2 regions of the Streptomyces sp. NPDC002884 genome follow, and region 2 is predicted to be linked to the other one. Evidence: riboswitches for the same ligand, from Rfam matches in the RefSeq annotation. Region 2 holds a riboswitch; the other holds the start of a gene.

What was found. A riboswitch is a leader RNA that binds a small molecule or an ion and turns the genes downstream of it on or off. The one in region 2 is predicted to bind cyclic di-AMP.
Positions count from the first base shown of each region.
Region 1: it holds a riboswitch for cyclic di-AMP, as region 2 does, so the genes downstream of both, ABT070_RS04860 (C40 family peptidase) here and ABT070_RS31495 (transglycosylase family protein) in region 2, are expected to answer to the same signal.

Region 1 covers NZ_JBEOVB010000002.1:88,952-99,944, reverse strand. Annotated here, with positions in the region: gene ABT070_RS04870 (ATP-dependent Clp protease proteolytic subunit) at 1-513, shown strand, start outside; gene ABT070_RS04865 (hypothetical protein) at 521-826, shown strand; cyclic di-AMP (ydaO/yuaA leader) riboswitch at 1,210-1,380, shown strand; gene ABT070_RS04860 (C40 family peptidase) at 1,384-1,857, shown strand; gene ABT070_RS04855 (ATP-binding protein) at 1,916-2,398, opposite strand; gene ABT070_RS04850 (helix-turn-helix domain-containing protein) at 2,612-3,472, shown strand; gene ABT070_RS04845 (DUF397 domain-containing protein) at 3,482-3,724, shown strand; gene ABT070_RS04840 (8-amino-7-oxononanoate synthase) at 3,780-4,907, opposite strand; gene bioB (biotin synthase BioB) at 5,055-6,302, shown strand; gene ABT070_RS04830 (adenosylmethionine--8-amino-7-oxononanoate transaminase) at 6,295-7,584, shown strand; gene bioD (dethiobiotin synthase) at 7,587-8,309, shown strand; gene ABT070_RS04820 (helix-turn-helix transcriptional regulator) at 8,306-10,813, opposite strand; gene ABT070_RS04815 (esterase/lipase family protein) at 10,928-10,993, shown strand, end outside.
Region 2 covers NZ_JBEOVB010000021.1:39,723-59,799, forward strand. Annotated here, with positions in the region: gene ABT070_RS31485 (cytochrome P450 family protein) at 1-1,022, shown strand, start outside; gene ABT070_RS31490 (LysM peptidoglycan-binding domain-containing protein) at 1,227-2,240, shown strand; cyclic di-AMP (ydaO/yuaA leader) riboswitch at 2,445-2,631, shown strand; gene ABT070_RS31495 (transglycosylase family protein) at 2,635-3,345, shown strand; gene eno (phosphopyruvate hydratase) at 3,741-5,027, shown strand; gene ABT070_RS31505 (FtsB family cell division protein) at 5,146-5,622, shown strand; gene ABT070_RS31510 (DUF501 domain-containing protein) at 5,645-6,247, shown strand; gene ABT070_RS31515 (Ppx/GppA phosphatase family protein) at 6,247-7,188, shown strand; gene ABT070_RS31520 (NAD(P)/FAD-dependent oxidoreductase) at 7,642-9,036, shown strand; gene ABT070_RS31525 (class I SAM-dependent methyltransferase) at 9,303-10,592, shown strand; gene ABT070_RS31530 (ABC transporter permease) at 10,698-13,226, opposite strand; gene ABT070_RS31535 (ABC transporter ATP-binding protein) at 13,296-14,066, opposite strand; tRNA gene ABT070_RS31540 (tRNA-Leu) at 14,458-14,541, shown strand; gene ABT070_RS31545 (4-hydroxybenzoate 3-monooxygenase) at 14,718-15,893, shown strand; gene ABT070_RS31550 (Bax inhibitor-1/YccA family protein) at 16,127-17,020, shown strand; gene ABT070_RS31555 (DUF4287 domain-containing protein) at 17,141-17,368, opposite strand; gene ABT070_RS31560 (hypothetical protein) at 17,473-17,784, shown strand; gene ABT070_RS31565 (hypothetical protein) at 17,788-18,597, opposite strand; gene ABT070_RS31570 (acetyl-CoA C-acetyltransferase) at 18,895-20,077, opposite strand, start outside.

The DNA.
Region 1 (10,993 bases), on a different contig from region 2:
ATCGACGACATCTCGGCGAACGACGTGACGGCCATGTTCATGTACCTCGAGCACAAGGACCCGGACCGGGACATCGCGCTGTACATCAACTCCCCCGGCGGCTCCTTCAGCGCGATGACGGCCCTCTACGACACCATCCGCTTCGTCACCTGCGACGTCGGGACGACCTGCCTGGGCCGGGCGGATTCGACCGCCGCGGTGCTGCTCGCCGCGGGCACGCCGGGCAAGCGGTACGCACTGCCGGGCGCGCGGATGACGATCCGCCAGCCGTCCCCGCCCGAGCCCTTCGAGGGACGGGCCAGCGACCTGGCCGTACGGGCCGAGGAGCTGGCACGCACCCGCGCGGGCCTGGAGGAGATGCTCGTACGGCACACCGGACGGACGCCGGAGCAGGTGGCCGCGGACATCGAGCGGGACAGGTTCCTCACCGCCCAGGAGGCCGTGGAGTACGGCCTGGTGGACGGGATCGTCCCCGGCCGCAGGGCCTCGGCCGGCGCGTCCGGCGGGAGGTGAGCCGCCGATGGTGCCCGAGCTGCCGCCGCTGCCCGCACTGACCCGCGCGGAGGCCGAGCTGATCGACGGTTACCTCGACGTGGTCGACATGCTCGGCCGGATCAACCCGGCCCACCACGGCGACACCTACCGCGGACTGCGCGCCGCCCAGGCGCTGGTGACCAAGGCGGCCGCGCTGCGCGACGCGCTGACGCTGATGCACCAGCGGGGCGAGAGCGAGCTGCACGCGCCGACGCTCGCGCGGGCGCTGCGCGTCCTGGACGGAGAGCGCCGCACCGCGCGTGTCACGCTGCCCCCGCTCTCCGACAGTTGACCCGAGTGGCCCACCTCCGGTCCGGACCGCTCACGCCCGGGACGTGACGACCGGACCGGAGTCGAAACGGCCCAGAAGAGGTACCCCCGTTCAGCGGAGCGTCTACTGCTCCCCCGGACCCTCCGAGGTTGCGCAAAAGGGCGCTCTTCGGGCGGAACAGCGGACTCCACCGCTGGTGGGAGGCCTTGAGGCGCCTTGACACCTGATCCCCCATCAGGGTGTCCACCCGAACGGGTGAGTGGTGAGTAACCCCACAAATCCCCGGTTCCGTTGGGATTTTCGGACATCGGTGAGCCAAGATCCCTGACTGACGACAAGCCCCCGCCACAAGCGGCGGGGCGGTCCGGGCGGACGCCGAGTCCTGCCGCCGCACGGATGACCGGTCGACAGGAGTGCATCGGCAGGAGTGGAGGACCCAAGCACGACGGGTCGCCGGAACGGTCACGCCATGACCGGGCCGAGCAGCCCTTGGGGTGAAGCCGCAGCAGCGGCCGGGCAACTTCGCCAGCCCGAATCCGACAGGTCATCCTTCACAGGCGGCTGACGAAGGGTTGCGCATGACTGCGCTCAATCGTGTCCCGTCGCTCATGGCCCGGGCCGGTACGGCCTCGGCTTTCGCCATCGCCGCCGTGGGCGGCTCCGTCGTGGTCCCGGGGCTCGCCCCCGACGCCGCGGCCGCCACACCGGCGACGAAGGCGCTCCAGATCGCGGCCTCGAAGAAGGGTGCCCCGTACAAGTACGGCGCCACCGGACCGAAGAGGTTCGACTGCTCGGGGCTCACGCTGTACTCGTTCAAGAAGGCGGGCAAGAGCCTGCCCCGCACGGCGGCCCAGCAGTACAACAAGACGAAGCACATCTCGTCGTCCAGCCGCAAGGCGGGCGACCTCGTGTTCTTCCACTCGGGCTCGAACGTGTACCACGTCGGGATCTACGCGGGTAAGGGCAAGATCTGGCACTCGCCGAAGACCGGCGACGTGGTGAAGCTCCAGAAGATCTGGACCAAGAGCGTCTGGTACGGGCGGGTCCGCTAGGGCCTGCCAGGGTCACGGGCTGGTTTTCCCGGGGCGGTGGGGGCGTCCTGACGCGCCTTCAACGCCCCGGGAGCTCACCCTCCGCCGGGGCCGTCAGAGCTCCGGCCACCGGCTCCGTCGCCGGGACGGCCCACGGGAGCTCGACGGTGACCGTCTTGCCGCCCTCCCGGGTGGGCCGCACTCTCAGCCTGCCGCCGCACTCCGCGGTGAGCCAGCGAATGATCACCATGCCTCGGCCGTTGTCCTGCTGGACGGCGGCCGGCAGTCGTTTGGGGAAGCGCGGGTGGCTGTCGGTGACCCCGACGCGCAGGTGTTCGTCACGGTCGAGGACCAGGTCCACCGTGAAGGTGGGTGACTGCCCGAAGGTGTGCTGTACGGCGTTGGTGGCGAGTTCCGAGACGATGAGCCGGATGGCGTCGGCCGCCTCCGTGTCCGCCGGAAGACCCCATTCCCCCAGGACGTCGGCCACGAAGCCGCGGGCCGTGGACACCGAGGCGGGATCGCTCGGCAGAGTGACGGATGCTTCCAGGTGATCTGCCATGGCGACGTCGTCCCTTTCCCACGGGACCGGGAGCCCGACACGGTGCGGATGGTTCGAGTACGGTCCCGGACTGGTGCTTCTTCGCCAGACTGCCATTACCGCGCCGGTCACGGGTGGGATCCACCAAGATATGCATATATCTGTCGCCCAATGCGGTGAACTCTGCGACGGCAGAGCGTATTTGGTCGGCCCGATAGGAGTAAGGAGGGACCCATGCAGCACGGTCCCGCGGTGCGTCGCCGAAAGCTGGGCGCCGAACTGCGCAATCTGCGCGCCCAGGCGGGGCTCACCAGTGGTGAGGCGGCCCGGCTCGTGGGCTGGCACCAGTCCAAGGTGAGCCGCATCGAGACCGGTATCAGTGGATCGAAACCGGCCGATGTGCGGTTACTCCTCGACGCCTACGGTGTCGAGGATCCGCAACTGCGGGAGCTGATGCTGGCGTTGGCGAGCGACGGCGGAAGTGGCGGCCGGGACCACTGGTGGCACGCCTACCGCGGGGTGCTGCCGCCCACCTACCGGGACTTCATCAGCCTGGAGTCGCAGGCGAGCGCGATGCGCACCCTGGAGACGACGGTGGTGCCGGGACTGCTGCAGACGCCCGAGTACGCACGCGCGGTGACCAGGGCGGCCGTGGAGGGGGGCGACGAGGACCAGCTCGACACCCTGGTGGAGGTACGGCTGGCCCGCCAGGACGTGCTGCGCGCGCAACCGCCGCTGGAACTGTGCGCGGTACTGGACGAGGCGGTGCTGCGGCGGGAGGTGGGCGGGCCCGAGGTGATGGCGCGACAGCTGGGCCGGCTCGTGGAAGCCGCCCGATTGCCCCAAGTCCGGCTCCAGGTACTGCCGTTCGCCGCCGGAGCGCATATCGGGGTAACCGGCCCTTTCGTTATCTTCTCATTTTCGCGCACTTCTGATCTGGACGTGGTTGTTCTCGACCACTTGACGAGTAGCCTCTATCTCGAACGGAAAGAAGACCTCCAGGCCTACACCGAGGCCTTCAACGCCCTTCGGGCGCATGCCCTTTCGCCCGGGGACTCATCGGATTACATCGCCGCGATAGCCGACGGCGCGTAAGGAGGCACCATGTCCGCACCACCGCGGAACGTACCTTCCAGTACCGATCCCGACCGTCTCCCGGATGTGCGGTGGCTGCGCAGCAGCTACAGCACGGGAGCGAACAACTGTGTGGAGACGGCCCGGCCGGCCTCCGGCCCCTGGGCCGGTCTGCTCGCCGTACGCGACTCCAAGGACCCGGCCGGACCCGCCCTGCTCTTCTCCCCCGAGAGCTGGTCGGGCTTCACGGCAGTGTTCTCGCGGGTCCGCTGACCGAACCGGAGCAGCCGGAGCGGTCAGCGGCGGTCCACGGCCGTGTCACGCCGACTCATGGTCGTGTTTCGCCGATCACCCGTACAGCGCGTTCCAGCTCGGCCCCGGAGAGGTCCGCACGCGCGGTCAGCCTGAGGCGCGAGATGCCGTCGGGCACGGAAGGAGGACGGAAGCAGCCCACGGCCAGGCCTGCCGACCGGCAGTCCGCCGCCCAGCGCACGGCCCCCTCCGGGGACGGCGCACGCACGGAGACGACCGCGGCGTCCGGACGCACCGCTGCCAGACCCGCGGCCGTCAGGCGCGCGTGCAGCTCGCCCGCCACTTCACGCGCGCGTCGCGCGCGCTGCGGCTCCCGCCGCAGCAGTCCGAGAGCGGCCAGCGCCGCGCCCGCCGCCGCCGGGGCCAGACCCGTGTCGAAGATGAACGTCCGGGCCGCGTTCACCAGATGCTCGATCACCCGCGCGGGACCCAGTACGGCGCCGCCCTGGCTGCCCAGCGACTTGGACAGCGTGGCCGTGACGACGACGTCGTCGGCGCCCGCCAGACCCGCCGCGTACGGAGCGCCCTGACCGCCCTCCCCGAGCACACCGAGCCCGTGGGCGTCGTCGACGACCAGTCCGGCGCCGTACTCCCGGCAGGCGGCCGCCAGGGCGGCCAGCGGGGCGGCGTCGCCGTCGACCGAGAAGACCGTGTCGGAGACGGCCACGGCCGGGCCGTCGTGCGTGCCGAGCGCCTTGCGCACCGCGTCCGGGTCGGCGTGCCCGACGACCTGGGTGGTGCCGCGGGCCAGTCGGCAGCCGTCGATGAGCGAGGCGTGGTTGCCCGCGTCGGAGACGATGAGCGAGCCGTGGGGGGCCAGCGCGGTGACCGCGGCCAGGTTGGCCGCGTACCCGGAGGAGAAGACGAGGGCCGCCTCGAAGCCGCAGTGCTCCGCGAGCTCCCGCTCCAGCTCGGCGTGCAGCTCGGTGGTGCCCGTGACGAGCCGGGAGCCGGTCGCACCGCCGCCCCAGGTCCTGGCGGCCGCCGCGGCGCCCTCCGTCACCTCGGGATGGCGGGCGAGGCCCAGGTAGTCGTTGCTCGCCAGGTCGAGGAGCGGCGAGTCGGCCGGGCGGGGCCGCAGCGTCCGTACGAGTCCGGCCCGGCGGCGCAGCTCCGCCTGTTCGTCGATCCAGCCGAACGCCATGGGTCCTCCGGGCTTTTGTAGGTAGCGGACAGACACTAGCGGGCCGACCGCCCACCCACGGTGTGGCAATACCCACACGTCGAACCCGGTGTGTTGTGCGATCCCTACCTTGGCCCGGAGCGGGTGCGTAGGACAGGATCGGCTCTCATGGACCTGCTGAACACGCTGGTGGACAAGGGGCTTCGGCGCGAGCTGCCGACCCGCGAGGAAGCGCTGGCCGTACTGGCCACTTCCGACGACGACGTGCTGGACGTGGTGGCCGCGGCCGGCCGGGTGCGCCGGCAGTGGTTCGGGCGACGGGTGAAACTGAACTACCTCGTCAACCTCAAGTCGGGGCTGTGCCCCGAGGACTGCTCCTACTGCTCCCAGCGGCTCGGCTCCACGGCCGGGATCCTCAAGTACACCTGGCTCAAGCCGGACGAGGCCTCGCAGGCGGCGGCGGCCGGGCTGGCGGGCGGGGCCAAGCGGGTCTGTCTGGTGGCGTCCGGGCGCGGTCCGACGGACCGTGACGTCGACCGGGTCGCCGGCACCATCAAGGCGATCAAGGACCAGAACGAGGGCGTCGAGGTCTGCGCCTGTCTGGGCCTGCTCTCCGAGGGCCAGGCCGAACGGCTGCGCGAGGCGGGCGCCGACGCCTACAACCACAACCTGAACACGTCCGAGGGCACGTACGGGGAGATCACGACCACGCACACGTACGCCGACCGGGTGGACACGGTGCAGAAGGCGCACGCGGCCGGTCTGTCGGCGTGCTCGGGTCTGATCGCCGGCATGGGCGAGTCCGACGAGGACCTGGTGGACGTCGTCTTCTCGCTGCGCGAGCTGGATCCGGACTCCGTCCCGGTCAACTTCCTCATCCCGGTCGAGGGCACCCCGCTCGCCAAGGAGTGGAACCTCACCCCGCAGCGCTGTCTGCGCATCCTGGCGATGGTGCGGTTCGTCTGCCCGGACGTCGAGGTGCGCATCGCGGGCGGCCGCGAGGTCCATCTGCGCACCATGCAGCCGCTCGCCCTGCACCTGGCCAACTCGATCTTCCTGGGCGACTACCTCACGACCGAGGGCCAGGCCGGCAAGGCCGACCTGGAGATGATCGCGGACGCCGGTTTCGAGGTGGAGGGCGCGGAGCAGGTCACCCTGCCGGAGCACCGGGCGACGGCGGGCGGGGCCTGCGGGTCCCACGCGGGCGGTGGCTGCGGCTCCCACGAAGGCGGTGGCTGCGGCTCCCACGAGGACTCCGGGTGCGGCTCGCACGAGGGCGGCGGTGTGTGCGGCTCCGCCCCGGCCACGACCGCGGCCGTGGCCCCGGCGGCGACCGCGGCGGTCGGCGAGGCCCGTACGGACCTGGTCGCCGTACGCCGCCGAGGCGCCGGTACCGATCTCGCGCCCAATGCCTGAGCTGCCCCCGCTCGGGGTGCCCGAGCTGCTGGAACTCGACCGGCGGCACGTGTGGCACCCGTACGGTCCGATGCCCGGCCGGGTCGAACCGCTCGTCGTGGAGTCGGCGAGCGGGGTCCGGCTGCGGCCGGCGGACGGCTCGGGTGAGCTGGTCGACGGCATGGCGTCCTGGTGGTCGGCGATCCACGGCTACAACCACCCGGTGCTCAACGAGGCCGTGCGCGATCAGCTGGGCCGGATGAGTCATGTGATGTTCGGCGGGCTCACCCACGAGCCCGCCGTACGTCTGGCGAAGCTCCTTGTCGACATGTCTCCCGAGGGTCTGGAGCATGTCTTCCTCGCCGACTCCGGCTCGGTGTCGGTCGAGGTGGCGGTGAAGATGTGCCTCCAGTACTGGCGCTCGCTGGGCCGCCCGGCCAAGCGACGCCTGCTGACCTGGCGCGGCGGCTACCACGGCGACACCTGGCAGCCGATGTCCGTGTGCGACCCCGAGGGCGGGATGCACGACCTGTGGACCGGGGTGCTGCCCCGACAGGTCTTCGTGGACGCGCCTCCGGTGGAGTTCGAGGAGGCGTACGCCGACCTCTTGCGCGAGACGATCGGGCGGCACGCCGACGAACTGGCCGCGGTCATCGTGGAGCCGGTCGTACAGGGCGCGGGCGGGATGCGGTTCCACTCCCCCGGGTATCTGCGGGTGCTGCGCGAGGCGTGCGACGCGCACGACGTGCTGCTGGTGTTCGACGAGATCGCGACCGGGTTCGGGCGCACGGGCGCGCTGTTCGCGGCGGAGCACGCCGCGGTGACCCCGGACGTCATGTGCGTCGGCAAGGCGCTGACCGGCGGCTACCTGACGATGGCGGCGACGCTGTGCACGTCCCGGGTGGCCGACGGGATCTCGCGGGGCGAGGTGCCGGTCCTGGCCCACGGGCCGACCTTCATGGGCAACCCGCTGGCCGCGGCCGTCGCGTGCGCCTCGATCGAGCTGCTGCTCGGACAGGACTGGCTCGCGGAGGTCAAACGGATCGAGGCGGGGCTGCGGGAGGGACTCGCTCAGGCGGCGGAGATCCCGGGTGTGCGGGACGTCCGGGTCCTCGGCGCGATCGGCGTCGTCCAGCTCGATCGCCCCGTGGACATGGCGGCCGCCACTCGGGCCGCCGTGCGCGAGGGCGTCTGGCTGCGGCCGTTCCGCGATCTGGTCTACACGATGCCGCCGTACGTCACCGGTGACGTGGACGTGGCACGGATCGCGCGCGCGGTGTGCGCCGCGGCGCGGGAGGGATGAACATGCCGATCCTGGTGATCACGGGGACGGGCACGGAGGTCGGCAAGACCGTCACGACGGCCGCGGTCGCCGCGTCGGCGCTCGCGGCGGGGCGGTCGGTGGCCGTCCTCAAGCCCGCGCAGACCGGCGTACGGGCGGACGAGAGCGGGGACGCCGCCGAGGTGGCCCGGCTCGCGGGCGCGGTGACGACGGCCGAACTGGCCCGCTATCCCGAGCCGTTGGCTCCGGCGACGGCGGCGCGCAGGGCGGGCCTGGCGGCGGTGCGGCCGCAGGACGTGGCGGAGGCGGCGCAGAAGCTGGCCGCCGAACACGACCTGGTGCTCGTCGAAGGGGCGGGCGGGCTGCTCGTCCGGTTCGACGAGGCGGGCGGGACGCTGGCCGACGCGGCGCAACTGCTGCGGGCGCCGGTGCTGGTCGTGGCCTCGGCGGGCCTCGGCACGCTGAACACGACGGAGCTGACGGCCCGTGAACTGCGCGTACGGGGAGTCGAGTTGCTGGGGGTCGTGATCGGCAGCTGGCCCGACTCCCCCGATCTTGCGTCCCGTTGCAATGTCGTGGATCTGCCGGAGGTGGCCGGGGCCCCGCTGCTGGGGGCGCTGCCGTCGGGAGCCGGTGCTCTCGAACCCGCCGACTTCCGTACCGTGGCGCCCGGTTGGCTGGCGCCACGGCTGGACGGGACCTGGCAGGCGGAGGCCTTCCGCGAGCGGACCGGTTCGGGGTCCTAGCCGTTCTCCGCGTCCGCGAGCAGCCGTACGAGTTCGATGCGGGAGCGGATGCCGAGGCGGGTGAAGACACCGCGCAGATGGTGGTCGATGGTGCGCGGGCTGAGGGCGAGGCGGGCGGCGATCTCCCGGTTCGTGGCACCGTCGGCGGCCATCCGGGCGACCAGGAGCTGCTGGGCGGTCAGGTGGGCCGTCGGACGCCGGTCGCCGCGGGTGGGGGCCGCGGGGGCGCCGAGCGCGCGCAGTTCGGCGCGGGCGCTCTCGGCGCAGTGCGGGGCGCCGAAGGACTCGAACGCCTCCAGGGCGCTGTGCAGCCGGTCGCGGGCCTCCGTGCGGCGGCGCAGCCTGCGCAGCGCACTGCCGAACAGCAGTTCGGTGCGGGCCCGTTCGAAGGCGCGCGTCCCTTCGGCGTGCAGGCGCAGCGCCGTGCGGTAGTGCTCGACGGCGTCGGCGCCCGGCGTGAGCAGGGCCCGGGAGCGGGCGCTGAGGGCCAGGTCGTCGGGGCTGTCGACGGCACGGGCCCAGCGGTCGTAGTCGGCGTGCGCGGCGCGCGCCACCCGGGTCTCGCCGGTGCGCACGGCCGCCTCGACATAGTGCGGGGTGGCCAGGTGGCGGATGGCCCGGTGGCCGTGGCCCGGGCCCGAGGCGGCGAGCGCGCGCAGCCGGGCCGCGGCGGCGTCGAAGCGGCCGGAGCCGAGGTCGAGGAAGGCGAGCGCCCACTGCGCCAGGGCGGCGGGCAGCCCCAGGGCATGGGCGAGGGCGTAGGACCGGGCGGCCGCGGCCCGCTCCCGGCACAGGTCCTCGTCGCCGGTGAGCGCCGCGAACATCGCCAGAGCGGCCTGGAGATGGCAGGCGCCGTTGTCCTGTCCGGTGGCGTACGCCTGGCGCAGGGCGTCCAGCGCGGCGGCCTCGGCGGCGCGCGGGCGGCCGGTCCAGAAGTCGGCGTAGGCACGGAACTCCATCGCCTGGGAGACGGCGGCGGTGACGCCCCGGGCGCGGGCGGAGGCGGCGGCCCGGACCGTGGCGGTGGCGGCGCGGGTGTGGTCGCCGAGCATCAGGGCGGCGATGCCCGCGTGCAGGAGGAGGGTGGGGTCGCCGCCGGGACCGCACCGTCCGGCGGTGGCCTCCAGCAGGTCGCGGGCGTCCTCGTACCGCCCGTCGACGGCCGCGGCGAGGCCGCCGAGCACACCGGGCGGGTCGACGCCCGACTGCGCCGCGACGAGCGTCGCCTCACGGCATCGACGCAGATCACCGGTGTAGACGGCGGCTTCGGCGGCTCGGGCCAGGAAGTGGGCGACGGGGGTGAGGGGGGCTGAGCCCGCTGCCTCGCGATGGTCCCGGGACTCCCCGGACTCCCCGGACTCCCCGGACTCCCCGGACTCGCGGGACTCGCGGGACTCGCGGGACTCGCGGGACTCGCGGGACTCGCGGGACTCGCGGGACTCGCGGGACTCGCGGGACTCGCGGGAGAGGGCGGAGGCAGTGAGGTCGGCGGAGGCGAGGGAAGCGGTGGTGCCGGAGGAGGCGGTGGTGCCGGGGGAAGCGATCGTGGTGGGGGAAGCGGTCGTGGTGGGGGAAGCGGTGGTGGTGGCGCTTCGTGCCGGTGGCGGGTCGCCGGGCGCGGGCCGCGTCCCGGCCGCCCGTGCCGCCCCGGCCAGCAGCGCGTCGAACGCCTCCCCCGCGTGCCCGGTCCGCAGGGCGAGGATGCCGGTGAGGGCGTCGGCGTCGGTGCGGGCGGCCAGGGCGCGGGAGCGGTCGCCGTCGCCGCGGTGCCAGGCGTCGGCCGCCGCATGGGCGAGGAGCCGGGACCGTTCGCCCGGGTCCGTGCAGAGCTCGACGGCGCGTTCGGCGAGGGCGCCCGAGAGCGCCGGGTCGCCGGCGGCGCGCGCCCGGTCGGCGGCCGCCGTCAGTTCCGCGGCGAGCCGCGTGCTGGGCCCGAGCGCGCCCGCGCCCCGGTGCCAGGACCGCCGGGGTGTCTCCGCCGGGCCGTGCAGGACGCGGGCGAGCAGTCGGTGGGCGTCGCGCCGGTCGGCCGGGGCCGCCGTCTCGTACGCGGCGATCCGGGTCCAGGCGTCGCGGAAGCCGACCCCGCCGGCCGTGGCGTAGGCGATCCCGGCTGCCTCGGCCGCGTCGAGGGGCCGGGTGTCGAGGCGGGCGGCGGCGACGGCGCGCAGGAAGGCGTGGGTGGCCACCGGGTACTGGTCGGCGGCCGCCAGCAGGAGCACCAGCCGGGTGCCGTCGGGCAGCGCGCGGACCTCGCGGCGGTGGGCGCGCAGCGTCTCGGGGGCGAGATCGGCGGGTTCGGCCGGCAGCGGGTCGAGGCCGGCGGCCTGCCGTTCGGTCAGCCGCGCGACGAGTTCGGCGGCGGCGCGCGGGTCGCCGTATACGAGGCGCAGCACGCGCACGCGGACGCCTTCGGACAGCGCCGGGACCGGGAGCGGGCCCGCTCCCGGAGGCGCCGGTGGCGAAGTGCGGTCAAGCGACGGGGGGTTCACTCGTGTCACCACACAAGTGACGTTACTGGCGGGTTACTTGAACCGTAAAGACTGGCGATTTCACCGATGCGGCGCGCGTAGACCCGCCGGACACTCCTGGCAACCCCACACGTTTCAGGAGGCATCATGCAGCGCCACAAGCGTCGCATCGCCGCGGCATTCTCGGCCGTGGTCTCTTCGCTCCTTCTGTCA
Region 2 (20,077 bases):
AGGCCGAGCTGATGACGCATCTGCTCAACATCGACCCGCCGGACCACACCCGGCTGCGACGGCTCGTCAGCAAGGCCTTCACGCCCCGCCGGGTCGCCGAGTTCGCGCCGCGCGTCCAGGAGCTGACGGATCAGCTCATCGACCGGTTCGCTGCCGAGGGCGGGGCCGACCTCATCCACGACTTCGCCTTCCCTCTCCCCATCTACGCGATCTGCGACCTCCTGGGCGTGCCCCGCGAGGACCAGGACGACTTCCGCGACTGGGCGGGGATGATGATCCGGCACGGCGGGGGTCCGCGGGGCGGGGTCGCGCGGTCGGTGAAGAAGATGCGCGGCTACCTGCTGGAGCTCATCCACCGCAAGCGCGCGGAGCTCCCCGCCGACCCGGCTCCCGGCGAGGACCTCATCTCCGGCCTGATCCGCGCCTCGGACCACGGCGAGCACCTCACCGAGAACGAGGCCGCCGCCATGGCCTTCATCCTGCTGTTCGCCGGCTTCGAGACGACCGTCAATCTCATCGGCAACGGCACCTACGCCCTCCTCACCCATCCCGAGCAGCGTGAACGTCTCCAGCGGTCGCTCACCGGGGACGACGGCGACCGCGGCCTCCTCGAAACCGGCGTCGAGGAACTCCTGCGCTACGACGGCCCCGTGGAACTCGCCACCTGGCGGTTCGCGACCGAGCCGCTGAGCGTCGGGGGGCAGGACATCGCGCCGGGCGATCCCGTTCTCGTCGTGCTGGCGGCCGCCGACCGTGACCCGGCGCGTTTCTCGGATCCCGACACCCTCGACCTGTCCCGCCGCGACAACCAGCACCTCGGCTACGGCCACGGCATCCACTACTGCCTGGGCGCCCCGCTGGCCCGGCTGGAGGGCCAGACCGCGCTGGCCACCCTTCTCACCCGGCTGCCCGATCTCCGACTGGCCGTGGATCCGGCCGAGTTGAGGTGGCGCGGTGGGCTCATCATGCGCGGACTGCGTACGCTGCCGGTCGAGTTCACTCCGGTGCATTCCGGCTCATAAGCGGTCCATGTCTGACCGGATGTCAGCCGGAGTGTGACCGTTCGGCGGAGCAAAGGTGACCAACACTCAAGTCTGTGATCTTCACGTGATCTGCGCGGCATTAACTTGTGACAAGTGATCGTCTGCCGATACGTTCACTCGTCAGCGCGGAGCATCGGTCTCACCGCCGCGCCGGTCAGTGCTGTCCAGAGAAAGGCCCCTCGCATGCTCTCCGGGAACGGTCGTCACCGTCGCCCCCGCCAGGCCCCGGCCCTCCTTGTCGCGGCCGGAGTGACGGGCTCCGCCATCGCCATCCCGCTGCTCGCCGCCTCCGGCGCGAGCGCGGCCGACGGCACGGTGTGGGACAAGGTGGCGCAGTGCGAGACCGGCGCCTCGTGGAGCGCCGACGACGGTGACGGCGAGTACGGCGGCCTGAACCTCACCCAGAAGGACTGGGAGGCGTACGGCGGCCTCGACTACGCGACGAGCGCCGACCTGGCCAGCCGCAGCCAGCAGATCGCCGTGGCACAGAAGGTGCTCGCGGCCGACGGGATCGGCGCGTGGGGCACCTGCGGGCTGACCTCCGGGCTCACCCAGGAGAACGGCGCGCTGAACGTGGACACCGGCGTGGCGGACGACTCGTCCGACTCGTCCGACTCATCTGGGTCTTCCGGATTGTCCGACCTGTCCAGGGGGTTGTCCGGATCCTCGGGCTCCTCGACGAGTGACGACTCCTCGACCGGATCGTCCGACTCGTCCGCCGATTCCTCCGGTTCGCCCTCGGCGTCCGCTTCCTCCCCTTCGTCCTCTTCCTCCGCCGCCACGGACGACTCCGGCACGTCCGGCGGTTCCGGCGGCCGGAGCGGGTCGACGGGCGACGACTCGCCCACGGCGACCCCGGAAGCGGACGACTCAGACAATTCAGGCCAGGACGAGGGTTCTTGGAGCCTCGTCGACACCAGCTCCCTCGGCTCCGGCCGCCACCGTGGCGCCACCGCCGACGAGCCGGCGACCAAGAGCGCGACCGACACCGGCGTGGGCGGCACCACCACCGCCTCCGCCGGCCGGCACGCCGCGGCCACCTATGTGGTCCAGGAGGGCGACTCCCTCGCGTCCATCGCCGACTCCCTTGGCCTCGACGGCGGATGGCGCGCCCTCTACGCCGAGAACAGGGACCTCATCGGCGTCGACCCGAGCAACATCGCCGCCGGTCAGACCCTCGACACAGGGGTCCAATAGGGCGCAAAGCCCAAGAAAAACAGCGGGAGTTCACGTCACGCTTCGCGCCGAATGTCCGATTTGGTGAAAGTGTGGGATGAGTCTCAGAAGCCCTGATCGTCTTTGAAATTCCGCCGATCGCGTGTCTACGGTCGAGGCCGCTCGGCAACCCGAGCCCCGGCCGTCGCAACGCCGAATCCTGCCAGCGACGACCCGGGAACAGTCGTCGCGCAAGCGCCGTAGGCAGGAGCGGGGGACCCAAGGTAAGTGCCGCGCCGGTCGGTTGACCGGAACGGCTCGGGGTGAAGCCACACCTCCCACGGAGCAGCGCTCCGGCGGACGAGGAAGTGGCCGGGCAACTCACACGGCCCGAACCCGACAGCTCACCTCGCAGGCGTCGGTGAGGGGATCCACCATGCTGTTTTCCGGTAAGGGCAAGCACCGCCGTCCCTCCAAGGTCACCCGTGTCGCCACGCTCGCCGGTGTCACCGGCGTCGCCATCGCCGCCCCGCTGATGGCGGCCGGCAACGCCTCCGCCGCCACCGCCTCCGAGTGGGACGCGGTCGCCCAGTGCGAGTCCGGTGGCAACTGGTCCATCAACACCGGCAACGGCTACTACGGCGGCCTCCAGTTCTCCGCCTCCACCTGGGCCGCGTACGGCGGCACCGCCTACGCCTCGCAGGCCGACCAGGCCTCCAAGACCCAGCAGATAGCCATCGGCGAGAAGGTCCTCGCGGGCCAGGGCAAGGGCGCCTGGCCGGTCTGCGGCACCGGCCTGTCCGGCGCCGCCTACAACGGCGGCAGCGCCGCGGGCTCCGGCTCGTCCAGCTCGTCCGGCTCCTCCGGCTCGTCGGACAGCGGCAGCACCACCAGCCGCTCGACCGAGGAGCAGAGCGCCTCCCGCTCGACCGACCGCCCGGCCGCCTCCAAGACGGTCACCACCCCGACCGGCAAGAAGGTCAAGAAGGGCGACGGCGAGTACAAGGTCGTCAAGGGCGACACCCTCAGCTCCATCGCCGAGAAGCACAAGGTCAAGGGCGGCTGGGCGAAGCTGTTCGAGCTGAACAAGGACATCGTCGTCGACGCGGACCTCATCTACCCGGGCCAGCAGCTGCACCTGAAGTGACGCTGGGCGCGCGGTGACGCGGCGTCCGAAGTGACGCTGCGCCCGAAGTGACACCTGGCCCCCAGAGAAGCCACAGCGCCCTCACATCCGAGGTCGGCACACTGAAGAGACCTCGTGAGGGTCACCCCCCGTCCCCACGGGCTCCCCGCTCCGGTGCGTGTTCCCCCGTACGCACCGGAGCGGGGTTTCTCTTTGCCCGTTCGTCACTTCCTGTCGGCCTTTCTCGGCCACCCCCTTTGTTCCGGGCGGAAACAATAGGTACGGTCTCCCTGTCCACGGGACGGTCGGTCGGCTGCCGACGGCTCCGGGGCGGTTAGGCTCTAGTCGCAAGGCTCAGCAAGGGATCGTCACGGTCCCTGGGCCCCGCACAACCAGCGTCACATCCCAAGAAGGAGATGCTCGTGCCGTCCATCGACGTCGTCGTAGCCCGGGAAATCCTGGACTCCCGAGGCAACCCCACGGTCGAGGTCGAGGTCGGCCTCGACGACGGCAGCACGGGTCGTGCCGCCGTTCCGTCCGGCGCCTCCACCGGTGCCTTCGAGGCCATCGAGCTCCGCGACGGTGACCCCAACCGCTACCTCGGCAAGGGTGTCGAGAAGGCCGTCCTCGCCGTCATCGAGCAGATCGGCCCGGAGCTCGTCGGCTACGACGCCACCGAGCAGCGCCTGATCGACCAGGCCATGTTCGACCTGGACGCCACCGACAACAAGGGCTCGCTCGGCGCCAACGCCATCCTCGGCGTCTCGCTCGCCGTCGCCCACGCCGCCTCCGAGGCCAGCGACCTGCCGCTGTTCCGCTACCTGGGCGGCCCCAACGCGCACCTGCTCCCGGTGCCGATGATGAACATCCTGAACGGCGGCTCGCACGCCGACTCCAACGTGGACATCCAGGAGTTCATGATCGCCCCGATCGGCGCGGAGACCTTCTCCGAGGCCCTGCGCTGGGGCGCCGAGGTCTACCACACCCTCAAGAAGGTGCTGAAGACCAAGGGTCTGTCCACCGGCCTCGGCGACGAGGGCGGCTTCGCCCCGAACCTGGAGTCCAACCGCGCCGCGCTCGACCTCATCCTCGAGGCCATCAAGCAGGCCGGTTACGTGCCCGGCGAGCAGATCGCGCTCGCGCTCGACGTCGCCGCGTCCGAGTTCTACAAGGACGGCAAGTACGAGTTCGAGGGCAAGTCCCGCTCGGCCGCCGAGATGACCGAGTACTACGAGGAGCTCGTCTCCGCGTACCCGCTCGTCTCCATCGAGGACCCGCTGTACGAGGACGACTGGGCCGGCTGGAACGTCATCACCCAGAAGCTGGGCGACAAGGTCCAGATCGTCGGCGACGACCTCTTCGTCACCAACCCCGAGCGTCTGGCCCGTGGCATCGAGGAGGGCTCCGCCAACGCCCTGCTCGTCAAGGTCAACCAGATCGGTTCGCTGACCGAGACCCTGGACGCCGTCGAGATGGCCCAGCGCAACGGCTTCAAGTGCATGATGTCCCACCGCTCCGGCGAGACCGAGGACGTCACCATCGCCGACCTCGCGGTCGCGGTGAACTGCGGTCAGATCAAGACCGGCGCCCCGGCCCGCTCGGACCGCGTCGCCAAGTACAACCAGCTGCTGCGCATCGAGGAGATCCTCGACGACGCCGCGGTGTACGCCGGCCGCTCGGCGTTCCCCCGCTTCAAGGGCTGACCCGTGCCGGGTTGACCCATACCGGGTCAAGCCTTAGCCAGTCGTACGTACGTCCCCGTACCCGGTCCCGTACCGTGTGCGGGGACGTACGCACGTGTGAGACGGGAGGCGGGAAGCAGTGGCCGTGAAGGACCGGGACCGTTTCTCCACCGCGACCAGGATCAAGCTGCTCGGCGAGCAGACCGCGGCCCGGGTCTACCGCTCCCAGACCAAGCGCCAGGCCCGCCGCTCCCGGCTCACCGGCCGCGCCGCGCTCCTCGCGCTCGTCCTGTGCACCCTGATCGTGGCCCTGGCCTATCCGATGCGCCAGTACGTCTCCCAGCGTGCCGACATCGCCGATCTGGAGCGCGAGAAGCAGCAGGCCGCCGAACGCGTCGAGCAGCTGCGGGACCTCAAGGCGCGCTGGCAGGACGACGCCTACGCCGAGCAGCAGATCCGGCAGCGGCTGCACTACGTGCTGCCGGGGGAGACCGGGTTCGTCGTGATCGACCCGGACGCGGCCAAGCAGTCCCGCGCCGACCTCGGGGCGACCGACCGGCCCTGGTACTCGAACGTCTGGGACGGCGTCGACAAGTCCGACGCCTCCGACCAGTGAACCGACCGATAGAAAGACAGGCATGGAATCGCCCCCGCCGACCACCCCGCGCACCGAGCCCACCGACGCGGACGTCGAGGCCTTCAAGCAGCAGCTCGGCCGGCCGCCGCGCGGTCTGCGCGCGATCGCGCACCGCTGCCCGTGCGGGCAGCCGGACGTCGTGGAGACGGCCCCCCGCCTGCCCGACGGCACTCCCTTCCCGACGCTGTACTACCTGACGTGCCCGAAGGCCAACTCGGCCATCGGCACGCTCGAGGCGAACGGCGTGATGAAGGAGATGACGGAGCGGCTGCAGGCCGACCCGGAGCTGGCGGCCTCCTACCGTGCCGCGCACGAGGACTACGTCCGGCGCCGGGACGAGATCGAGGAACTGAAGAACTTCCCCAGTGCGGGCGGCATGCCGGACCGGGTGAAGTGCCTGCACGTGCTCGTCGCGCACTCCCTGGCCGCCGGTCCGGGCGTGAACCCGCTCGGCGACGAGGCCCTGGGGATGCTCCCGCAGTGGTGGAGCAAGGGCACCTGCGTGGTGTCGCCCCAGCCGCCGTCCGGTGACGGCCGGCAGGGGGAGACGCCCGAGGACGGGTCGGGCCGCTTCGCTGTCAAGCCGGCCGAGGGGAACGCCTGATGACCCGCGTCGCCGCCGTCGACTGCGGCACGAACTCGATCCGCCTCCTCGTCGCCGACGCCGACCCGGCAACCGGTGAGCTGGTCGACCTGGACCGCCGGATGACGATCGTCCGCCTCGGCCAGGGCGTCGACCGCACCGGACGGCTCGCCCCCGAGGCGCTGGAGCGGACCTTCGCGGCCTGCCGGGAGTACGCGGCCGCCATCAAGGAGTACGGCGCGCAGCGGCTGCGCTTCGTCGCCACCTCCGCCTCCCGGGACGCGGAGAACCGGGACGAGTTCGTGCGCGGGGTGCTGGACATCCTCGGCGTCGAGCCCGAGGTCATCACCGGCGACCAGGAGGCCGAGTTCTCCTTCACCGGCGCCACGAAGGAACTCGTCGGGCGCGCCGACCTGGCCAAGCCCTTCCTGGTGGTGGACATCGGCGGCGGCTCGACCGAGTTCGTGGTCGGCGACGACCGGGTCCGCGCCGCGCGCTCCGTCGACGTGGGCTGTGTACGGATGACGGAGCGGCACCTGGTCGTGGACGGGAAGGTCACCGACCCGCCCACCGCCGGGCAGATCGCGGCGATGCGCGCCGACATCGAGGCCGCTCTCGACCTCGCCGAGCGGACGGTCCCGCTGCGCGAGGCGCACACCCTGGTCGGCCTGGCCGGCTCGGTGACGACGGTCGCGGCGATCGCCCTGGGACTGGAGGCGTACGACTCCACGAAGATCCACCACGCGCGGATCGGTGTCGACCGGGTCAGGAGCATCAGCGACGACCTGCTCAAGGCGACCCACGAACAGCGCGCGGCCCATCCGGCGATGCACCCGGGCCGGGTGGACGTGATCGCGGCGGGCGCGCTCGTCCTGCTGGCGATCATGGAGCGGATCGGTGCGGAGGAGGTCGTCGTGAGCGAGCACGACATCCTCGACGGCATCGCCTGGTCGATCGCGTGACCTTGGCCGGCCCGCTACTTGCACTCTGCTGAGCAGGCAGGATGCCCGTATGAGCAGTCCCGAGGGGCCCTTGGCGGCCCCTCGGACGCGTTCCGGAGGCACCCCCTCGGGAAAGTTCGTGAAGTTCTTCACAAGGAATTCGGCCCTGTCGGAGGACAGATGCGTCTCCGTTGACCCTTCCGGGGGCCCAACACCCGTGTGAACGTGTTCAAAAGAGGCGCGCGCGGACGTATCGCGGAGGTCCCGTGAGGGTCCCCCGCGCGGCCCTCACGGAGCCCTTCCGGGGCCGGAGAGGCAGCTCACGCGGCATTGACAACGTCACGCCCTACACGCTGGTTCCCCCTCCGCGCCATGACGTGGATCACGCGAGCCGCGGAGGATAGCACACACCCCCGGGAAGCTTGTGAAGGGGCGCACGAGCGACCCCCCTCGAGCGGGTGGATACTCGATGGCATGAGCACCACGGAGCGTCCCAGGATCCTCGTAGTAGGCGGTGGGTACGTAGGCCTGTACGCAGCTCGGCGCATCATGAAGAAGATGCGCTACGGCGAGGCGACCGTCACGGTCGTCGACCCCCGGTCGTACATGACCTACCAGCCCTTCCTCCCCGAAACCGCCGCCGGCAACATCTCCCCGCGCCATGTCGTCGTCCCGCTGCGACGCGTGCTGCCCAAGGCGGAGGTCCTCACCGGCCGGGTCACCACCATCGACCAGGACCGCAAGGTCGCCACGATCGCCCCGCTGGTCGGCGAGGCGTACGAGCTGCCCTTCGACTACCTGGTGATCGCGCTCGGCGCGGTCTCCCGCACCTTCCCGATCCCCGGCCTCGCCGAACAGGGCATCGGCATGAAGGGTGTCGAGGAGGCCATCGGCCTGCGCAACCACGTCCTCGAGCAGCTCGACAAGGCCGACTCCACGACCGACGAGGAGATCCGCCGCAAGGCGCTCACCTTCGTCTTCATCGGCGGCGGTTTCGCCGGCGCGGAGACCATCGGTGAGGTCGAGGACCTGGCCCGGGACGCGGCCAAGTACTACAAGACGGTGTCCCGCGAGGACATGCGCTTCATCCTCGTCGACGCCGCCGACAAGATCCTTCCCGAGGTCGGCCCCAAGCTGGGCCAGTACGGCAAGGAGCACCTCGAGGGCCGCGGTGTGGAGATCTACCTCTCCACCTCCATGGACTCCTGCGTCGACGGCCACGTGGTGCTGAAGAACGGCCTCGAGGTCGACTCCAACACCATCGTGTGGACGGCGGGCGTCAAGCCCAACCCGGTGCTGGCCCGCTACGGCCTGCCGCTGGGCCCCCGCGGTCACGTCGACACCGCCCCGACCCTCCAGGTCCAGGGCACCGACTACATCTGGGCCGCCGGCGACAACGCGCAGGTCCCGGACGTCGCCGCCCGCAAGGCCGGCGTCGAGAACGCCTGGTGCCCGCCGAACGCGCAGCACGCGCTGCGGCAGGCCAAGGTCCTCGGCGACAACGTGATCTCCGGTATGCGGGGCTTCCCGCAGAAGGAGTACTCGCACGCCAACAAGGGTGCGGTGGCGGGCCTCGGCCTCCACAAGGGCGTCGCGATGATCGTCATGGGCAAGGTGAAGATCAAGGTCAAGGGCCGTCTCGCCTGGTACATGCACCGCGGCTACCACGGCCTGGCGATGCCGACGTGGAACCGTAAGATCCGCGTCTTCGCCGACTGGACGCTCGGCATGTTCCTCAAGCGCGAGGTCGTGGCTCTCGGCGCGCTGGAGTCCCCGCGCGAGGAGTTCTACGAGGCCGCGAAGCCGGCGCCGGTCGCCGCGAAGCCGGCCGCCGAGAAGACCGAGAACGAGAAGGCCAAGGCCTCCTGACCTCCGGTCACCGAAACACCCCCGAAGGGGCCGTCCGCCATCCGTGGTGCGGACGGCCCCTTCGGCGTTCGCCCCCGGCCCGCGCCCCCGGCCCGCGCTGCCGGCCCGCGCTGCCGGCCCGCGTCGGCCCCGTCGCCGGCCCGGACGCATGCCGTGTACATGTATTTTGCCGAGTCGTGACGGCCGCGCGGGACTGGACCGCGCGCTCTTCCGTGTTTACGTGGTGTCAGGACATTGCGGGATCACCCGTCACGGAGGTGTGCATCATGGCTGACGCCGCGCCGCGGCTCCATGCCCTCGTCGAACAGTTGCTGGGAGCCCCCTTCCCGGTGCGCGTCCGCGCCTGGGACGGTTCGCAGGCGGGTCCGCCCGATGCGCCGACCCTGGTCGTACGCAATCGCCGGGCCCTGCGCCGGCTCCTCTTCAAGCCCGGTGAACTCGGCCTCGCCCGCGCCTGGGTGGCCGGCGACCTGGGGATCGAGGGGGACCTGTACACCGCCCTCGATCTGCTCTCCGGCCTGATCTGGGAGCGCGGCGAGGACGCCCGTACGCTCGCTCAGGCGCTGCGCGACCCCGCGTTCCGGTCGGCGGTGCGCGGCCTGCTCAGGCTCGCCGGACCGCCGTTGCCGCCCGCCCCGCCGCGTGAGGAGGTCCGCCGGACCGGCCACCTCCACACCCGCGGCACCGACCGGCGCGCCATCAGCCACCACTACGACGTCGGCAACGACTTCTACGCGCTCGTCCTCGGCCCGTCCATGGTCTACTCGTGCGCCTACTGGGAGTCCGGCGACAGCACCCTCGAACTCGCCCAGCACGACAAGCTCGAACTCGTCTGCCGCAAGCTGGAGCTGAGACCGGGGTCGCGGCTGCTCGACGTCGGCTGCGGCTGGGGCTCCCTCGCCATCCACGCGGCCCGCGAGCACGGTGCGACCGTCGTCGGGGTCACCCTGTCCCAGGAGCAGGCGGCGTTCGCCCGCAAGCGCGTCGCCGACGCCGGGCTCACCGACAAGGTCGAGATCCGCGTCCAGGACTACCGGGACGTCACCGACGGTCCGTTCGACGCGGTCTCCTCCATCGGCATGGCGGAACACGTCGGCTCCGAGAGGTATCTGGAGTACGCGCACGCCCTGTTCGCGTTGCTGCGGCCCGGCGGCCGGCTGCTCAACCACCAGATCGCCCGACGTCCGCACCGCGACGAGTCGGCGTACGGCGTGGACGCGTTCATCGACGCCTATGTCTTCCCGGACGGCGAACTCGCCCCCGTCGGCACCACGGTCACCCAGCTCGAACGCGCGGGCTTCGAGGTGCGTGACGTCGAGTCGATCCGCGAGCACTACGCCCTCACCCTGCGCCGCTGGGTCGCCCGCCTGGAGGCCGACTGGGAGCGGGCCGTCCACCTCACCAGCCCCGGCCGGGCCCGGGTCTGGCGGCTCTACATGGCGGCCTCCGCCGTCGCCTTCGAACGCAACCAGATCGGCGTCAACCAGGTCCTGGCCGTCCGCACCCCCGGGTCGGGCGACTCCGGGATGCCGCTGCGCGCCCGCACCTGGAACTGACCGCCGCGCGACGCACGAGGGGCCCCGCCGCGTCGCGCGGCGGGGCCCCGACCGGGCCCGCGTTCCTCGGGCCTGAACTCCTCGGGCCCGTCCTGTTCGGACGGCCTACTCGGACTTGATCGCGGCCAGCATGTTCAGGCGTGACGCCCGCCGGGCCGGCCACAGCGCGGCCAGGATGCCCACCCCGGCGGCCAGCAGCAGGAAGACGGCCATCCGGGCCCACGGCAGGACCAGTTCGTACGTCGGCATGCTGGTGCCGAGCAGCTCACCGGCCGCCCAGCCGAAGAACACGCCCAGTCCGATGCCGAGCACCCCGCCGAAGAGCGAGATCACCAGGGACTCCAGCCGGACCATCCGCTTGACCGAGCGCCGGTCCAGGCCGATGGCCCGCAGCATGCCGATCTCCTGGGAACGCTCGAAGACCGACATCGCGAGGGTGTTGATGACGCCGAGGACCGCGACGATCACGGCCATCGCGAGCAGCCCGTAGAGCATGTTCAGCATCAGCGTGAACATCTGCGCGATCTCGTCGGAGAGGTCCTGCTTGCTCTGGACCTTGATGGCCGGGTTGGAGCCGAGCGCCTTCTCCAGCCGGTCCTTGGTGGCGTCCGAGGTGCCGCCGGACGTCTTGACCATGACCCGCATGTCGGTCGGGTCCGCCAGATGCGGGGTGAGGGCCGCGTTGTCCAGCAGGATGCCCTCGATCAGCTCGTTGCCCTCGTAGACCCCGGAGACCGTCAGCTGCTGCTTCCTGCCGTCCTCGTAGTTCACCGTGAAGGACGAACCGGCCTTCCAGCCATGGGACTCGGCGGTGGAGTCGTCGACGACGACCTGTCCGCCGGCCACCTCGAAGGAGCCGTCGTCGACCTTGAGGTCGGTCAGCGCGCCGATGGTGGAGCCGGTGACGCCGGTGAGGTACTCGGTCGTGCCGTCGATCCGGCCGGGCGCGTTGCGCATCGGGCTGGTGGCGGTCACCCCGTCGGTGGCCCTCAGCTTCTCGTCGATGTCTGCGGAGAGCTCGTTGCCGTTCGCCATCGACACGACGTAGTCGGCCCTGATCGCGGAGGACGCCATCTTGTCGATGGACTTCTGGAGACTGCCCGCCATCACCGTCATACCGGTGATCAGGGTCAGGCCGATCATCAGCGCGGAGGCCGTGGCCGCCGTGCGGCGCGGGTTGCGCACCGAGTTCTGCCGGGCCAGCTTGCCGGACACCCCGAAGATCCGCAGGATGGGCGCGGCGGCCGCGATGAGCGGGCGGGACAGCAGCGGGGTCAGGATGAAGATGCCGAGGATCAGCAGGACCGCGCCGATGCCCATGGGGGCCTGGCCGTCGGAACCGCTCATCGACGTCGCGGCCAGGACCACGGCGACGCCCGCCGCCGAGAACAGCGCGCCCAGCGTGTTGCGCAGCACCAGCGACTTGGTGCTCGCGGTGGCGTGCACGCTGCTCATCGCGGCGACCGGCGGGATCTTCGCGGCCCGGCGGCCGGGCAGCCAGGCGGCCAGCATGGTGATGACGACGCCGACGACGAGGGCGGCGGCGATCGTGCCGCCCGAGACGACGAGCGGTCCGTCGGGGACGGTCGCGCCCAGCGTCCCGAGCAGCGAGCGCAGCCCGGCCCCGATGCCGATACCCGCGACCAGACCGGTCACCCCGGCGACCGTGCCGACGACGAACGCCTCGATCAGCACCGACCGGGTGACCTGCCGGCGGGAGGCGCCCACGGCCCGCATCAGCGCGAGTTCCTTGGTGCGCTGGGCGACCAGCATGGTGAAGGTGTTGGCGATGATGAAGGTGCCGACGAACAGCGCGATCCCGGCGAAGACCAGCAGCCCCTGCTTCATCCCGCTCATCGAGGCGGAGATCGCCTCCGCCTGGTCGTCGGCGAGTTGCTCACCGGTGACGGTCTCGACCTCGCCCTTCGGCAGGGCGGCGTCCAGCGCGGACTTCAGCGCGCTCTGCGAGGTTCCGGCGGCGGCCCGGACGTCGATCTCGTCGTAGGTGCCGGTCTTGCCGAAGAGCGTCTGGGCGGTCGCCGTGTCGAACAGGGCGAGGCTGCCGCCGGCCGCGACATTGCCGTCGTCGGTGGTGAAGATGCCGGTGATCTTCGGGGCGAGGACGGGGCCGTCGACGGAGATCCGTACGGTGTCGCCGACCTCGTACCCGGCCCGCTCGGCCGTCCTGGAGTCGATGACGACCTCGCCGGAGCCGCTCGGGGCGTGCCCGGTGGCGAGCGGGTACCGGGTGTCCTCGGCGCCCCAGTAGTTGCCGCCCTGCGACTGGAAGCCGCCGCCGATGAGCTTGCCGTCCTTGTCGGCGATGGCGGTGAAGCCGTTGACGACGCCGATGGCGGACGCGGCGCCCGGCACCTTCGCGCTCCGCTCCAGCAGCGCCTGGGTCAGCTCGGGCGTCTTGACGATGCGGTCGCCGACGTCGTCCTGGACCTCGGCGGTGACGGCGACGTCGACCTGGTCGAAGCCCTTGGCGGAGCTCTTCTGGAGAGCGCCGGAGAGGGTGTTGGTGAAGACCAGGGTCCCCGACACGAAGGCCACGCCGAGCATCACGGCGAGCACGGTCATCAGGAGCCGGGCCTTGTGCGCGAGCACGTTGCGCAAGGCGGTACGGAACATGGGTGTTGTCTTCTCAGTCCTGCTCGTCGTCGAGCGGTCGGTCCCGGGCGGAGATCGGCTGGTCGGGGATCAGGTGGTGCGGCCCTTGGAGTCGAACTGCTTCATGCGGTCGAGCACCGAGTCGGCCGTCGGGCCGTACACCTCGTCGACGACCCGGCCGTCCGCGAGGAAGATCACCCGGTCCGCGTAGGCCGCCGCCACCGGGTCGTGGGTCACCATCACCACCGTCTGGCCCAGCTCCCGCACCGAGTTGCGCAGGAAGCCGAGCACCTCGGCGCCCGAACGCGAGTCGAGGTTTCCGGTCGGCTCGTCGCCGAAGATGATGTCGGGCCGGGAGGCGAGGGCGCGGGCGACGGCGACCCGCTGCTGCTGACCGCCGGAGAGCTGCGAGGGCCGGTGGCTCAGCCGGTCGGCGAGCCCCACCATCCGGATGACCTTTTCCAGCCACTCCTTGTCCGGCTTGCGACCGGCGATGTCCATCGGGAGCGTGATGTTCTCGATCGCCGTCAGCGTCGGCAGCAGGTTGAACGCCTGGAAGATGAACCCGATCTTGTCCCGGCGCAACTTGGTGAGCTGCTTGTCCTTCAGCGCGCCGAGCTCGGTGTCGCCGATGCGCACGGAGCCGGAGGAGAAGCTGTCGAGGCCCGCCACGCAGTGCATCAGCGTGGACTTGCCGGAGCCGGACGGCCCCATGATCGCGGTGAACTCGGCCTGCCGGAAGTCGACCGAGACCCGGTCCAGAGCGACCACCTGAGTCTCGCCCTGTCCGTAGATCTTCGACAGGTCCGTGGCGCGTGCGGCGACGGCGGTGGTCCGGTCTGCGAGGGGGCTGGTGGTCACGGGCGTGGCTCCTGACGGGACGACGACATGTCTGGGGGACATGAACCATCGTCCTGGCCGCCGACGGCCGTGTAGTCACCCGCTGTTCCGGTTCCGAGGGCAGCCTCGGGTCGGACGGTGGACCGCCGTGTCATACCTGGGGATGACCCCCGTCCCTGAGGGCCGGGTCGTCAAGAACCGGTGGAGCAACCTCGTTCGGACGGTGAAATTCCGTCATTCCGCATACGTAAGCGGTTGCCACGCGCGAGGCTACTGGCAAGTGCAGATGGCGAGTTCCAGGTGCTGATGCACCCTCAGACGTCAATAAAATAAGACAACATCGGTCCGCTGTTCCGCTGTTCGAGGGACGGATCCCGATAGGGTCGGAAGCTCAAGCGGAGCCCTCAGGCCTGCCCAGATGGTGGAATGCAGACACGGCGAGCTTAAACCTCGCTGCCCCTTCGCGGGCGTGCCGGTTCAAGTCCGGCTCTGGGCACTTCCGACGTCTCGGCGATCGCTGCATCCTCCATCGAGGCATTGACCGCCGTGGCGGCCGGCTCCCGGCCGCGTCTCCACGTCTCGACCGTTGACACCCGGTGGGCAGGGGCGCAAACTCACGTTTTAAGACAGTGAAGAAAACTTCACTGTGCGAACAGTGAAGGGAAACGCCCGATGCGCACCACCGTCGGCATCGTCGGCGCCGGCCCGGCCGGCCTCCTCCTCGCCCGTCTGCTCCACGTCGCGGGCATCGACTCCGTCGTGCTGGAGAGCCGCGACCGGGCCTACGTCGAGCAGCGCCAGCGCGCCGGGATCCTGGAGCAGGGCACGGTGGACGTGCTGCGCGCGGCCGGCGCCGGGGAGCGCATGGACCGTGCGGGGCTGCGCCACGACGGCATAGAGCTGCGGTTCGCCAGGCAGCGGCACCGCGTCGACTTCCCCGCCCTCACCGGCGGCCGGTCGGTGACGGTCTACGCGCAGACCGAGGTGTGCAAGGACCTCATCGCCCTCCAGCTCGAGGACGGCGGCCCGCTGCTGTTCGAGGCGGAGGCGCTGGCCGTCGAGGACGCCGGCACCGACCACCCGCGGGTCCGCTTCCGCCACGAGGGCGTCGAGGACGTCCTCGAGTGCGACTACGTCGTCGGCTGCGACGGCTTCTGGGGTGTCGCCCGGCAGGCGATCCCGGCCGCGTCGACCCGGACCTTCGAGCGGACGTACCCCTTCGGCTGGCTCGGCATCCTCGCCGACGTGCCGCCCTCGCACGACGAGCTGGTCTACGCCCGCCACGACCGCGGCTTCGCGCTGCTGTCCATGCGCTCCCCGGCCGTCTCCCGCCTCTACCTCCAGGTGCCCGAGGGCACGGACGCGCAGGCGTGGGCGGACGAGGAGATCTGGGACGAGCTGGAGCGCCGCTTCGAGACCGACGACGACTGGAAGCTGGAGCGCGGGGCGATCACCCAGAAGTCGGTCACGCCCATGCGCTCCTACGTGCACGAGCCCATGCGGCACGGCCGGCTCTTCCTCGCCGGGGACGCCGCCCACATCGTGCCGCCGACCGGGGCGAAGGGGCTGAACCTCGCCGTCGGGGACGTCGTCACCTTCGCGCGGGCGCTCACCCACCTGAGGGAGACGGGCTCCGCCGCTCTCCTGGACGCCTACTCCGAGACCTGTCTGCGGCGCGTGTGGCAGGCCGAGCGGTTCTCGTACGACATGACCACCCTCCTGCACCGCGCCCCCGACGCCACCCCCTTCGAGGACCGGCTCCAGCTGGCCCGGCTGGAGCGCATCGCCTCCTCGCGGGCCGCCGAGACCGACCTGGCCGAGGCGTACACCGGCTTCTCGTTCGGGTGACCGGACGGCGGGCCCCGTCAAGGGCGCGCCGGGGCCCGTCCGGTCTCCGCGCGGTACCGGACATGTCGCGGCTCGGTCATGAATACGGCCCTCCTGTGCCGGGAATCACGACGCCACGTAGCGTGTTGGGCAGCAGGAAGAGGGAAAGATCCTCCCCAAGCACTAGGGTCAATCCTTTGCCTACCCATTACCCTTGAGCTCAAGGCCGCGCAGTGTGGCCACGGAGGAGTGCAATGAGGAGCAGAAACCCGGTCTTCTCGCGACGGGGGTTCAGCCGCGACAACGGCTACGCGGGCTTCAACGCCGCGCCGCAGGCCGGGGGACCCGCAGTCGGCACGCAGCAGGGCAACCCGTACGCCCAGCAGGCCGGCAACCCGTACGCGCAGAACCCTTACGCCCAGCAGGACCTCTCGCACGGCGCCCCGCCGCAGGCCCCGGCCGCCACCGGCCGGATGACCATGGACGACGTCGTCGCGCGCACCGCGACCACGCTCGGCACCGTGGTCGTCACCGCGGTGCTGTCCTGGGTGCTGCTGCCCGTCGACGAGGCCAACATCGGCAAGTCGTACGGCATCGCCGTCGGCGCCGGTCTGGTCGCGATGGTGCTGGCCCTGATCCAGTCGTTCAAGCGCCGCGCGGCCCCCGCGCTGATCCTGTCGTACGCCGCCCTCGAGGGCGTCTTCCTCGGCGTGATCTCCAGCGCGGTCTCCACGTACATCGCGGACGGCGTCGTCGCCCAGGCGGTGATGGGCACCATGGCGGTCTTCGCCGGCGTGCTCGTGGCGTACAAGGCCGGCTGGATCCGCGTCAACCGCCGCTTCTACGGCTTCGTGATGGCCGCGGCGCTCGGCTTCGTGCTGCTGATGGCCGTGAACCTGCTGTTCACCGTCTTCGGCGGCGGCGACGGCCTCGGCTTCCGCAGCGGGCCGCTCGGCATCGTGTTCGGTGTCATCGGCATCCTGCTCGGCGCCTGCTTCCTGGCCCTGGACTTCAAGCAGGTCGAGGACGGCATCGCGTACGGCGCCCCGCGCGAGGAGGCCTGGCTCGCCGCCTTCGGCCTCACGCTGACGCTGGTGTGGATCTACATGGAGTTCCTGCGACTCCTCTCGATCCTCAACAGCGACTGAGCGAGCGCGACCGAGCTACCGGGCGGCCGAAACCGCCCGGACGGCGACACCGAGAAGGGCCCCGGGATTCCGATCCCGGGGCCCTTCTCCGTGTCCGTAGGGTGGTGTGTCGCGTGCGCGCTAGAGGAGTTTGCGCGCGGCCCTCCTCAGGTCGTACTCGTGGATGATCGCCTTGGCGTGGCCGTACGCGAGGTTGTGCTCGGCGCGCAGCCAGCTGACCTTCTCCTCGAAGCGGAGAGCGGGGCCTTCGTCGACGGTGCGCAGCCAGTCGGCGACTTCACGACCGGTGCAATGGGGGATGCGGGCCAGTATGTTGCGGTGGGTCTCCTCGGAGAGGACATGGGACATCGGCGCCTCCGGTAGCAAAGGGGATGTAGGCCGGTCCTTCAGGTCACCGTGCCTGAGTGTTCGCCCGTTGGCAACAGTGCCGGTGCGACGCGTAGTCTCGCGGCGTGGCTGATACGACGTCCCTGACCCGTGCGGTGGACCACTTCGCCGATCGTCTGCGCGCGGCTTCGCAGAGCCGGCTCCAGAGAGGCGCGGCCACGGAGGCGCTGGCGCTGGCCAGGGAGTTGGTGCGGCGCGCGCAGCTCATCGAGGAGCCCGGAGCGCTGCCGCGCGAGATGCCGGACGCCGGGATGTTCGCCGCCGCCGATCAAATCACCGTCGCGGTGCACGACTTGGCCCTCGTACTCACGGACGAGGGCCAGGTTCGGGAAGCTCTGGAGTTGGTGGCGCAGGCGCAGAAGCGGGCGGGCGTGTGAGCCTCACAGGCTCGCTATGACCCGGTCGGCCAGGATGTAGACGTTCTCCGCGCCGCACTGGAACGTCAGGGTGTACGCGCCCGAGATGCCCGACCCGCCCAGCAGGAACGGGGTCTCGCCCGCGGTGAGGGCCGCGGCGAGGCGTTCCGCCGTCTCGCGGTGGCCCGGGGTCATGCACAGCGTGGTGCCGTCGGCGAAGACGTAGACGTCGAGGGTGCCGAGCGGACCCGGGCGGACGTCGGTCAGCTCGATCTGGGACGCGGCCAGTTCCTCGAGCGTCGCCACCGTGCGCTCGTGGTCGTTCACGATCGGTGACTGGACCGGTACGAAGTCGGGGTGGGACGGGTGGCGGCGGCGGGCCGCGGCCAGTTCGGCGGAGTCCCCGGCGAACTCGTCGGCGTCCGCGCCCGGCTCGGACACGGACTCCAGCGGCTCCAGGCCCACGAAGTCGGTCTGGCGGGGCAGGAACAGCTCGCTGTCCGGGAGGCCCAGCAGGGAGGGCGCGTCGGAGGCGTCACGCGCCTCCTGGGCGGCCCAGAACGCGCGCGCCTCGGCGAGCTCCCGCTCCCGCTCCTCGGCGAGCGCCTCGGCCACGGCAGCGCGTATCTCGGCCGCGTCGGCCGTGGTGCGGGCGGCCGGGACGAAGCCGCGCAGTTCGGCGGCGGTCTCCTCGGCGTTCCTGGCGTCCCTGGCCAGTTGGGTGTGCAGGGCGGCGACCTGCCGGCGCAACTGCAAGAGGGTGCGCAGGACGGCGACGCCCACGGCGCCCGTGGCGGCCGTGGTGACCAGCAACGCGATCGGCATGGCGCTCACTGACGTACTCCCGGTTCAAAGTCGACCCCCGACTTCCTACATCAGCTTGAAGGGTGGACTATCCACCTGTCAGTGCGTAACGTCACGAAACGGGCAGGACTTTGGGCCTGGGGTTTGGTGGCGAAGGGCGCTGAGCTGCGTAAATCCCTCCGGGGAGGGAGATAGGTCACATCCTGGGGGAGATTGGATCACAAAACGGCCCGGAGTCCAGGGGCTTTCCGGACTCCGGGCTGATCCGTCACCGCAGGTGCCGGCGCGGTCACGCAGGGCCCCTGCCGGGGGCCTGCGGCCGGGTGTTCAGCTCAGGCGCTCGATGACCATGGCCATGCCCTGGCCGCCGCCGACGCACATGGTCTCCAGACCGAACTGCTTGTCGTGGAACTGGAGGGAGTTGATGAGCGTGCCGGTGATGCGGGCGCCCGTCATGCCGAAGGGGTGGCCGACGGCGATGGCGCCGCCGTTGACGTTCAGCTTGTCCAGGTCGATGCCGAGCTCGCGGTAGGAGGGGATCACCTGGGCGGCGAACGCCTCGTTGATCTCGACCAGGTCGATGTCGTCGATGGTGAGACCGGCCCGGCGCAGGGCCTGGTTGCTCGCCTCGACCGGGCCCAGGCCCATGATCTCGGGGGACAGGCCGGAGACGCCGGTCGACACGATGCGGGCGAGCGGGGTGAGACCGAGCTCGCGGGCCTTGGTGTCGCTCATGACGACGACCGCGGCGGCACCGTCGTTCAGCGGGCAGCAGTTGGCGGCGGTCACCATGCCGTCGGGGCGGAAGACCGGCTTCAGGCCCTGGACGCCCTCCAGCGTGACGCCGGCGCGCGGGCCGTCGTCCTTGCTGACGACCGTGCCGTCGGGGAGCGTCACCGGGGTGATCTCCCGCTCCCAGAAGCCGTTCTTGATGGCTTCCTCGGCGAGGTTCTGCGAGCGGACGCCGAACTCGTCCATGTCCTGGCGGGTGACGCCCTTGAGGCGGGCGAGGTTCTCGGCGGTCTGGCCCATCGCGATGTACGCGTCCGGGACGAGGCCGTCCTCGCGCGGGTCGTGCCAGCTGGTGCCCTCCTGCGCGGCGACGGCCGCGGTGCGGGCCTCGGCCTCGGCGAAGAACGGGTTGCGGGTGTCGGGCAGGCTGTCGGAGTTGCCCTTGGCGAACCGGGAGACCAGCTCGACACCGGCCGAGATGAAGACGTCGCCCTCGCCGGCCTTGATGGCGTGCAGCGCCATGCGGCTGGTCTGCAGGGACGAGGAACAGTAGCGGGTGATCGTGCAGCCGGGGAGGTGGTCCATCCCCATCTGCACCGCCACGATGCGGCCGAGGTTGTTGCCCTGCTCGCCGCCGGGCAGGCCGCAGCCGAGCATCAGGTCGTCGATGTCCCTCGGGTCCAGCTCGGGGACCTTGGCGAGGGCCGCCTGGATGATCGTGGCGGTGAGGTCGTCCGGGCGCAGGTCCTTCAGGGAGCCCTTGAAAGCGCGGCCGATG